Regions from separate parts of the Kitasatospora sp. NPDC101176 genome, predicted to be linked through region 3. Evidence: riboswitches for the same ligand, from Rfam matches in the RefSeq annotation. Region 3 holds a riboswitch; each other region holds the start of a gene.
The links. Region 3 has a riboswitch for cobalamin ahead of ACIRS1_RS07660 (prenyltransferase/squalene oxidase repeat-containing protein). Riboswitches for the same ligand answer to the same signal wherever they lie in the genome.
Positions count from the first base shown of each region.

Region 1: linked by a shared signal. The riboswitch ahead of ACIRS1_RS26280 (ribonucleoside-diphosphate reductase subunit alpha) and the one ahead of ACIRS1_RS07660 (prenyltransferase/squalene oxidase repeat-containing protein) in region 3 are both predicted to bind cobalamin.
Region 2: linked by a shared signal. The riboswitch ahead of metE (5-methyltetrahydropteroyltriglutamate--homocysteine S-methyltransferase) and the one ahead of ACIRS1_RS07660 (prenyltransferase/squalene oxidase repeat-containing protein) in region 3 are both predicted to bind cobalamin.

Region 1 is NZ_JBIWPA010000022.1:44,089-47,288, reverse strand. It holds gene ACIRS1_RS26280 (ribonucleoside-diphosphate reductase subunit alpha) at 1-1,282, opposite strand, end outside; cobalamin riboswitch at 1,471-1,635, opposite strand; gene ACIRS1_RS26275 (glycosyltransferase family 39 protein) at 1,677-3,200, opposite strand, start outside.
Region 2 is NZ_JBIWPA010000029.1:26,440-29,639, forward strand. It holds gene ACIRS1_RS30010 (condensation domain-containing protein) at 1-1,295, opposite strand, end outside; cobalamin riboswitch at 1,718-1,921, shown strand; gene metE (5-methyltetrahydropteroyltriglutamate--homocysteine S-methyltransferase) at 2,100-3,200, shown strand, end outside.
Region 3 is NZ_JBIWPA010000003.1:507,451-510,650, forward strand. It holds gene ACIRS1_RS07655 (hypothetical protein) at 1-263, opposite strand, end outside; gene ACIRS1_RS07660 (prenyltransferase/squalene oxidase repeat-containing protein) at 260-1,828, opposite strand; cobalamin riboswitch at 1,936-2,065, opposite strand; gene ACIRS1_RS07665 (flagellar hook-length control protein FliK) at 2,230-2,709, opposite strand; gene ACIRS1_RS07670 (peptidase) at 2,761-3,200, opposite strand, start outside.

The DNA of each region.
Region 1 (3,200 bases), on a different contig from region 3:
GCACCGTGCGGCCGGGCAGCGCGGTCTGGTTGGCGGCGCGGTTGGAGGCGTCCTTGAAGGTCATCCAGCCGTTGCCGGTCTGCGCCAGGGTGCGCATCATCCGGGCGTACAGGGTCTGCGCGGGGATGGTGCGGACGGCCTTGCCGGCCTGCTCGGCCTTGCGGTAGGCCTCGTCGAAGTCGGAGCCCCACAGGTCGACCAGCTCGGGGACGTCGGCGGGGGAGAACAGCGACCAGTCCTGGTTGGCGTTCACGCGGCGCATGAACTCGTCCGGGATCCAGTGCGCCAGGTTGAGGTTGTGGGTGCGGCGCGCCTCCTCGCCGGTGTTGTCGCGCAGCTCGAGGAACTCCTCGATGTCGGCGTGCCAGGTCTCCAGGTAGACGCAGGCGGCGCCCTTGCGACGGCCGCCCTGGTTGACCGCGGCGACGGAGGAGTCGAGGGTGCGCAGGAACGGGACGATGCCGTTGGACTTGCCGTTGGTGCCGCGGATCAGGCTGCCGCGGGAGCGGATGCGCGAGTACGACAGGCCGATGCCGCCGGCGTGCTTGGAGAGGCGGGCGATCTGCGCGTAGCGGCTGTAGATCGAGTCCAGGTTGTCCAGCGGCGAGTCGAGCAGGTAGCAGCTCGACATCTGCGGGTGGCGGGTGCCGGAGTTGAACAGGGTCGGCGAGGAGGTCAGGTACTCCAGCCGGCTCATCAGGCGGTACAGCTCGGCCACCTCGCGCACGGACTGCTCGGTGTCGCCGACCGCCAGGCCACAGGCGACGCGGAGCAGGAAGTGCTGCGGGGTCTCGACGACCTTGCGGGTGATCGGGTGGCGCAGCAGGTAGCGGGACTGCACGGTGCGCAGGCCGAAGTACTCGAAGCGGTCGTCGCCCTGCCGGTCGATCAGCGCGTCGAGCACGGCGGCGTGCTTGGCGACGAAGGCGGCGGTGGTGTCGCCGATCAGGCCCTCGGCGTGGCCGACGGCGATCGAGGCGGCGAACGAGGTCGCGCCCTGGCTGTCGGCCTCGTCGACGATCTCCAGTGCGAGCAGGCGGGCGGCCAGCTTCGAGTACTGGGGGTCCTCGGCGATCATCGACGCGGCGGCGTCCACGGCCAGCCCGCGCAGCTCGGCGAAGTCCGAGCCGGCATGGCGGCCGCGCAGCGCGGCGGCGGCGACATGGCCGGGGTCCACCTGGGGGAGATCGACACTACGGTCGGTGAGCAGCCGCAGCAGCGCGCCGCCGGGGTCGGAGACCGTCGGGGCGGCGGGGGCGGAACCGGAGCCCTGGGCGGGCAGGGTGGCTGAGGCAGCGGTGGTCAAGGCGCTCTCTCCTGGCGGCGATCGGCGGCGGTGATCGGGTCCGGGCCGAACGGGGCAGGGGAGCACGGCGCGTACGCAGGAGTGCGTCGCGCGACGGTGGCGTCCCCGGCCCGCCCGCGAGGCCCGGAAGGTACTGCTCGTGCTGGCGCGGCCTCTGCGGGAGGGCCGTGGCGCACACCGTCGGCAGGTACTCGGACTCGCGGGCGCGGCTTGTCGAGCCGCCCGCACACCGCTGCGGGGCAGTCCCGGACTCGCACCGGGTTCCCCTGCTTTGACAGCAGGAGTGAGCATACATCTAGTGGCGGCTGACTGCGGCGGCACCATATGTTGTGGCCGACGTGTCGTGGGCCACGGCGGGCCCGGTGGCCGTTCAGTGCTTCAGATAGACCTTGTAGGTGCTCGAATCGCCCGTCGGAGAGGTGAACTGGGCGATCAACCGGTAGTGCCCGCCGCTCGCCAGCGCCGTCGCCAGGACGCGGTCCGTGGCGGCCGGGGCGGTGCTGTCCAGGACCACGACGGTGAAGTAGCCGTCCTTGATCGCGGCCGCGCTGCCCTCGTCGCCGTGATGCTCGACACCCGCCGCGTCCCGGTAGTCCGTCCCGGAGCGGGCCGAGGTCCACTGCTCGGGCCGGCTGACGGCGCCGAGGTAGTACTCGGGCAGCCCGTCGACCTCGGTCAGGTAGTGGCCCTGCGGCGTGGCGTGCACCCGTAGGACGGCGAGCAGCCGACCGGAGTCGGGCCCGTTCTGGTAACGCAGCGCTGACTGCTCCAGACCGAGCGCGAGCAGGGCGACCCAGACCAGGATGCCCAGCTGCGGGTGGCGGAAGTGCGCGCCGACCAGCCGGGTGAGGCCGACCCCGGCGAGCGGGGCGGCGAGCAGCATCCCGAAGCCCAGGTGCCGGAACAGCGCCCCCGAGGTGCCCAGCGCCAGGTGGACCGCCGGGACCAGCAGGGCGGTGCAGGTCAGGGCGGTGCCCAGCAGAGCGCGCTGGGCGCGGGTGGTGGTGACGCCGTCGTTCTCCGGCGACTCGAGCAGCTGCTCGCGGCGGGCGTACGCGATCGTGCCGGCCACCGCGAGGACGGTGAACAGGCCGCCCCACTGGACGGTGTTCAGCAGGATCTCGCCGACCGGACGGGAACCCTGCCCGTGGGCCGGGGACCACCCGGCGACCTCGCCGAGCAGTCCGAACGGCAGCAGGGCGCCCACTGTGCCGGCGGCGAGCAGCAGGGCCCGCAGGGCGGCCGGGCCGAGCCGTCGTCGCGGCCAGGCGGTGGCCGCCGCCAGCGCGACCAGCGCGGGCAGCGTGAACACCGCGGAGTACGCGACGGCGCAGGCCAGGGCGGCGACCGGCGCGGCGAGCAGGACGAGGGCCACCGGGCGGCGCGCGGTGAACACCGTGACCCAGGCCGCCAGGGCGACCAGCAGGACGGCGAGCGCCTCGGGCGCGGCGTAGAAGCCGACGACGACGGTCGACTGCACCACCGCGTAGCCGGCGATCGAACAGATCGCCACCCGCTCGTTGAAGAGCCGGCGGGTCAGCGAGTACAGCAGCACCGTGGTGAGCAGGGCGAAGCAGAGGCTGAGCACCCGGGCGCCGAAGATGCCGTTGGCGTCGGCGGCGGCGCCGGCCAACGGCAGGTACAGCTGGGGCGTGCCGGGTATTCGCTCGGCCAGGTGGGTGGTCACGGGGGTGCCGTGCAGCAGGTGGTCGAGCTGCTGGCGGCCGGCCACCATGGCGGCGGCCTCGTCGGGGTGCGCGGCGGCGAGCAGGCGCAGCGAGAGCAGGGCCTGGATGACGAGGACGGCGGCGAGCACGCCGCGGGCGATCCAGCGGCGCCGGGGGCTGGGGGCCGGGTCCCAGCCGATCGCGGGGACCTGCGGGATGGTGTACGG
Region 2 (3,200 bases), on a different contig from region 3:
TTGCAGCCCGAGACCCAGACGTGCAGGCGGGCCCGCTGGGCGGCGTGCCGGTCGGCACCGGGCAGCCGGCGGAAGTCGATGTAGGAGTAGAAGTTCACCGCGTGCGGCCAGTAGTGCAGCCGCGCGTACTCGGCGGGGGCGAGCAGCCGCCAGGCCTTCACGAAGTGCACCCCGGCGTGGGCCTGCAGCTGCCCGTAGGCGTCCTGGGCGGCGGTCAGCACCTCGCCGAAGCCCGCCCGCGGCCCGACCGGGAACTCGATCGGCAGGGTGTTGATGAACCACCCCATCGACTCCGCGTAGACGCCCCGGCCGCGTTCGTTGACCGGCACCAGGCCGCGGTAGACCTCGGGCCCGCCCTCCTGCCGCAGGGCGATCGCCAGCCCGGCGAGCAGCCCCATCGACAGCCGCCCGCCGCGGGCCCGGCAGGCGGTGCCGAAGGCCTCGACCTGGCGGGCGCTGAGCAGGCGCTCGGTGCCGGCGGTCGGCGCGTACAGCCGGCCGGGCCGGACGCCGAGGTCGAGCGGGAAGCGGGGGAAGAGGCCGCCGTTGCGGTCGCGGAACGCCCGCCAGTAGTCCAGCCGCGCGTCGTCGGCGCGCATGGCGCGGTTGGCCCGGCGCTGGCCGCGGCTGAACTCCAGGTAGCTGCCGGGCTGTTGGGCCGCGTCGTCGGTGCGGGCCGGGCGGACCCGGTCGGCCTCGGGTCCGGCAGCGGTTCCGGTGGCGGTTCCGGCCGCGGTGAGGCTCCGGTAGGCCGTGGTGATGTCGTTGACGGCGATCGCGCTGGAGAGGCCGTCGGTGACCAGGTGGTCGCAGGAGAACCAGACGGTGGTCGACTCCGGCCGCACCACCGCGCCCATGGTGATCAGCGGCCAGGAGAGTGTGTCCACCTCCTTGAACGCGTCGTGGAGGTGGCGGTCGACCTCCGCGGGCGTCTCCAACGGGCCGGCGTAGACGTGCTTGAGGGCCACCTCCCCGGGCGACAGGACCTCGCAGCCGAGGTCCCCGCCCAGCGGCTGGTAGACCGCCCGGAGCACCTCGTGACGCCGCACCAGGTGGAGCAGCGCGGCCGCCAGCGCGTCCAGGTCGACCGGGCCCCCCAGTTCGAAGCTGGCCGCGACGTAGGAGCGGATCGGCTCGTCGACGCTCTGGGCGTGCTGGGCCACGGTGAAATGTTTCGCCTGGTTGTAACCGGTCATCCGGCGCGGGGCGGGGTCGCCGCCGGTCAACGGGACCAGGTGCCACCGGTGGGCCTCGCCCGGGCCGATCTCGGAGTCCTCGACTGAGATCTGGAGCATGTCGCCCTCTTCTGCCGCTGTCGTCGTCGGGTGGTACCAGAGCGGTCGGATGTCGGCCCACCAGCTGGTGCCGTACCAACGCGACGGCCCGGCGCTCGGATACGGGCAGCCGCCGTTCGGGTGACGGTGACCGGCCGCCGGGGCCGTGCCCTCCGGCGGGTCCGCGGACCGGGCTCGGCCCGCCGGATCCCCTCACGGCCGGGCCGTCGGCGTACGAGCGCACGCCGGAGCTGCGGGGACCCGCGGTCGAACGGCGGGTCGAGCGCCGCGTCGGAGTGCGGTCGGGCCCGTCGCGGTGGGCGGATTCCACGGCCGCCGCGACGGCCGGTGCCGTCGGGGGACCGGCCACGTCTCACCCCGTGGACACGTGGTGGGATTTCCGCGCCCCCGGCCGCGGGTTCGCACTAGGCTGGCCGGGCAGCTGGTTCGCCCTGTCCGCCAGGCAGGCGCGTCGCAAGAGGGAACCCGGTGACGCCATTCACGTGGCCATTCCGGGACTGCCCCGCAGCGGTGAGTGGGAACGACCGCCGTCATACGCACTGGGCCCGGACGGGCCTGGGAAGCGACGGCCAGTAGGTGACCGCCCTGACCAGGGCAGCCGCGCCCGCGAGTCCGAAGACCTGCCACTGCCCGCACGCGACCGATCGCGCGCGGACATCCCGGTGACCTCGTGGGCGGGTCGGCGTGCACACCAGGCGGGTCCGGCGCATCCCTGCGCCCGCGGCCGCGCCCGGTCGGGCACCCCTTCGCACCCTCGTCCCGTCCCCGGGGACCAGAGGAGACAGACTCGCGAAGGAGAGTCCCTTGACGACGAAGTCCGCAGCCGCGGCAACCCGCGCCACCACCCACGGCTACCCCCGCCAGGGCCGCGACCGGGAGCTCAAGAAGGCGGTCGAGGGGTACTGGAAGGGCGCGGTCACCGCCGACGCCCTGCTCGCCACCGCCGCCGACCTGCGCCGGGAGAACTGGCTGCAGCTCGCCGAGGCCGGCGTCCACGAAGTCCCCACGGGCGACTTCTCGCTCTACGACCACGTGCTGGACACCACCGTCGCCGTCGGCGCCGTCCCCGCCCGCCACCGCGCCGCGGTCGACGCCGACCCCCTCGACGGGTACTTCGCCATGGCGCGCGGCACCCAGGAGGTCGCTCCGCTGGAGATGACCAAGTGGTTCGACACCAACTACCACTACCTGGTGCCCGAACTCGGCCCCGACACCGTCTTCACCGCCGACCCGGACCACCAGGTCGCGCAGCTGCGCGAGGCCCTCGGCCTCGGTCACGACGCCCGCCCGGTGCTGGTCGGCCCCGTCACCTACCTGCTGCTCGCCAAGCCCGCCCCCGGCGTCGCCGAGGACTTCCAGCCGATCACCCTGCTCGACCGGCTGCTGCCCGTCTACGCGCGCCTGCTCGCCGAACTGCAGGCGGCCGGCGCGCAGTGGGTGCAGCTGGACGAACCCGCGCTCGTCCAGGACCGCACCCCGGCCGAGCTGAACGCCGCCGCCCGCGCCTACCGTGAGCTGGGCGCCCTCACCAGCCGGCCCAGGCTGCTCGTCGCGAGCTACTTCGACCGCCTCGGCGCGGCCCTGCCGGTGCTCGCCGCAGCCCCGGTCGAAGGCCTCGCCCTGGACTTCACCGGCCCCGCCGCCGCCAACCTGGACGACCTCGCCGCCGTCGGCGGGCTGCCCGGCAAGCGGCTCGTCGCCGGCGTGGTCGACGGGCGCAACATCTGGATCAACGACCTGGAGAAGTCGCTCGCCACCCTGGCCACCCTGCTCGGCCTCGCCGGCGGCGTCGACGTCGCCACCTCCTGCTCGCTGCTGCACGTCCCCCTCGACGCCACCGCCGAACGGGACCTGGACCCGCAGATCGCCCGCTGGCTCGCCTTCGCCAGGCAGAAGACGGCCGAG
Region 3 (3,200 bases):
GTGCCGGCGGTCTTCCAGCCGCCCTGGTTGAGCAGGGCGTACCCGGTGGTGGGGGTGCTCCCGCAGGAGCGCAACAGCGGGCCGCCCCACCTGCTGAAGTCCACGGCGAGCACGACGCCGGAGGTGGTGGTGCACTGGTCCATCGGCAACGGCGCCGCGGCGGCCGGGGCGGTGTCCACGGCGACGCCGCCGAGGGCGAGGGCCGCGGTCAGCGCCGTCGCCGCGCACAGCCGGCCGAGGCGGGCGCCCGGTCCCCCGGTCATCGGTGACGTCCAGGGGCCGCGGTCCGGCGGCGGCGGGCGACGAGGACGGCGGCGGCGCCGAGCGCGGTCAGCGCACCGGCCCCTGCCGTCAGCGTCAGCGCCTGGCTACCGGTGCCGGCCAGGCTGCCGGAGCCGGTCGACACCGGCACGCCCCCGGCCGGGGCGACACCGGCACCCGCCGGGGCGTCGACGCCTCCGGCCGGACGGACGGTCGGGCCGCCGCCGGCCGCGGGGGTGTCGGTGACCGGGGCCGGTGCGGTGGTGGTGGGCGAGCCCGTCGGGGTGCCGGCCGGGGTGGTCGGCGTGCCCGTGGGCGTTCCCGTCGGGGTTCCGGTGGGCGTACCCGTCGGGGTTCCGGTGGGCGTTCCCGTCGGGGTTCCGGTGGGCGTACCCGTCGGGGTTCCGGTCGGGGTTCCGGTGGGCGTACCCGTCGGCGTCCCCGTGGGAGTTCCGGTCGGCGTCCCCGTCGGCGTCGGCGTCGGTGTGCCCCCGAGGGGGCGGCTCAGCGTGCCGAAGGAGATCCCGGTGGCGCCACCGACCACCTGGGTCGAGGCACGGACGTCCGAACCCTGCTGCCCGGCGGAGGCGACGTTGAACCCGCCGTCGCCGTTCTGCTGCCCGGCGAGGAAGTCGAGCGCTTTGGCGATCTGCGCACCGTAGTCGGCCTTGCGCAGCGTCATGCCCTGGACGGCCAGCGCGGCCGAGTTGGTCGAGTCACCGGCCGCGCCGGGGAAGCCACCGTCGGGCAACTGCCGCGCGGCGAGCCAGCCGAGGCCCTTGTCGACCGCCTGCGCGGCGGCGTCGTCGCCGGGGACGAGGGCGAGGGCCATGACGGCGATCGCCGTGCTGTCGACGTCGGAGTCGCCGGTGGCCGGGATCAAGCTCGGCCAGGAGCCGTCCGGGTGCTGGAGGCCCTTCAGGTAGGCGATCGCGGGGGCGGCGTTGGCGGCGTCCCCGGCGCGGAGCTGGGCCATGACGGCGAGCGCCTGGGAGAAGACGGAGGTGGCGTAGCCGTAGTTGCCGGCGGCGTCGCAGCCGGTGTCGGCGTCGGCCTTGGTGCACACCATCGCGGCGAGGGCGGCGATCAGGTCGTGGCCGCCGAAGTTCCGCGGGTCACGGCCGACGACCTCGGCGAGCAGCGCCTCCTTGCCGATCGACCCGCCGCCGGCGTACTCGGTGCCGATCGCGGTCCAGTCGTCGACGGTGCGCTCGCTGGCGTCCTTGCCCCGCTGGTCCAGGAAGTCGACGATCCGGCGCAGCGCGGCGTCGTCGGTGCCGGTGGCGGCGAGCGCGTAGGCGCCGTCGATGGTGAGTCCGAAGTCGGCGAAGGCCGGGAAGCCCTCGTAGTAGTGACCGCCGACCAGGCGGGACGGGTCGGCGAGGTAGGCGGCGCCCCTGGCGACGTCCGGCGTCCGGCCCGCGGCGGGGACGGCCGCCCCGGCGAGCGAGACGGCGGGCCGACCGAGAAGCGCAGCGCCGCAGGCGGTGACCGCGAGCGCTGCGGCGGCCAGCAGGGACGCGGTGCCCCGGCTCCTGTGGCGCGTACGACTGCTGCTGACCCTCACCGGCGTCTCCCTGGTCGGTCGACGCGGGGCGCAACGGCGCAGCCGACGGCTGCCGGTGGAGCGCGCAGCCGTCGGAACTGCGTCGTAGTCCGCGACGACGCGAGTGCTCTCTGAACAGACCTCGGTTCAGGCATTCCGGCTCATCCGCCCTGGGCGGATCTACGGTTGCGGGTCAGCGCCGGAGTTGGACCGGCTTCCCCTGAGGACCGAGGTGAAAAACCGGTTCATCAGACCATGTCAGCGGAGTGGGAGTCAACGCCCCGTCAGATGGTCCGCTCACCTGACGGGACGGGCCGCGCGGATCAGGACGGCCGGGCGCCTCCTGCCGCACCGCAGGGCGTGCCGGAGCTGCCGGCACCCCTCCCCGCGGGGCTCCGGGTGCCGGCGGGTGCCTCCGGACGTCAGGGCGCCGTGATACCCGGCTGGGCGCCGGCGCCGAAGGACCAGCCCTCGACGTCGCCGGGGGCCGGGTTGTAGCTGCCCGCGCCCAGGCTGCTGTACGACCAGGGCCCGCCGTGCTGGGCGTGCCAGTAGGACCAGTAGGCGCTGCCGGTCGGGTTGGTGCAGGTGGCCGGCAGCGCGTTGATCTTGCAGACGAAGCCGGGGAACCGCGGGTGGAAGGCGTACGTGAATCCGGCGCCGGTCAGCGCGGCGAGCCCGGTGGCCGGATCGCCGGGTGCGCAGCCGGTCTCGACGCCGCCGCCGACGGCGGTGAAGTCGACCACGACGGTGACGCCGGTGGTGCCGCTGCAGGCGGCCGCGTGGGCCGCGGGGGCCTGGACGGCGGAGGCGCCGAGCAGGCCGGCGGTGAGGGCCGCGGCCGCGGCGATCGAGCCGAGCGTGCGGCGGGCCGGTCTGGCCGGGGTGAGGGTGTCGGTCATCGGAACTCTCCTCGTGGGCTCAGGGATTCGGTGGCTCAGGAGTTCGGTGGCTCAGCGGGCGGCCGGCGCCGGGCAGGCCAGGGTCGGGGCGGCCGGGCGCGCGCCGGCGGCGGAGAGGGTGGCCAGCGGGGTGCCGGCGAGGCCGAGCGCGGCCTGCGCGGTGGCCCGGGCGCCGTTGGCCGGGTTGAAGCCGGTCGCGTCGTAGGCGACGGCGCCGCGGACCGCCGGGTCGGCGGAGCAGCCCTGCTGGAACTTCACCAGCCGGCTCCAGCCCTTCAGGCCGGCGCCGAGGCGTCCGCCGGCCAGCAGCGCCTGGGTGGCCAGGCCCGTGGTGTTGGCGTTGGAGGCGGTCGCCCCGGCGGCCGCGAAGCCGCCGTCGGCGTTCTGGTGGGCGGTGAGCCAGCCGAGGCCCGCGTTCGCCTTGGCGGTGCGGCCGGTGGCGGCGAGGGCCTGGGCGGCCAGCGCGGTGGCGTCCGGGTCGCTGGTGCAGA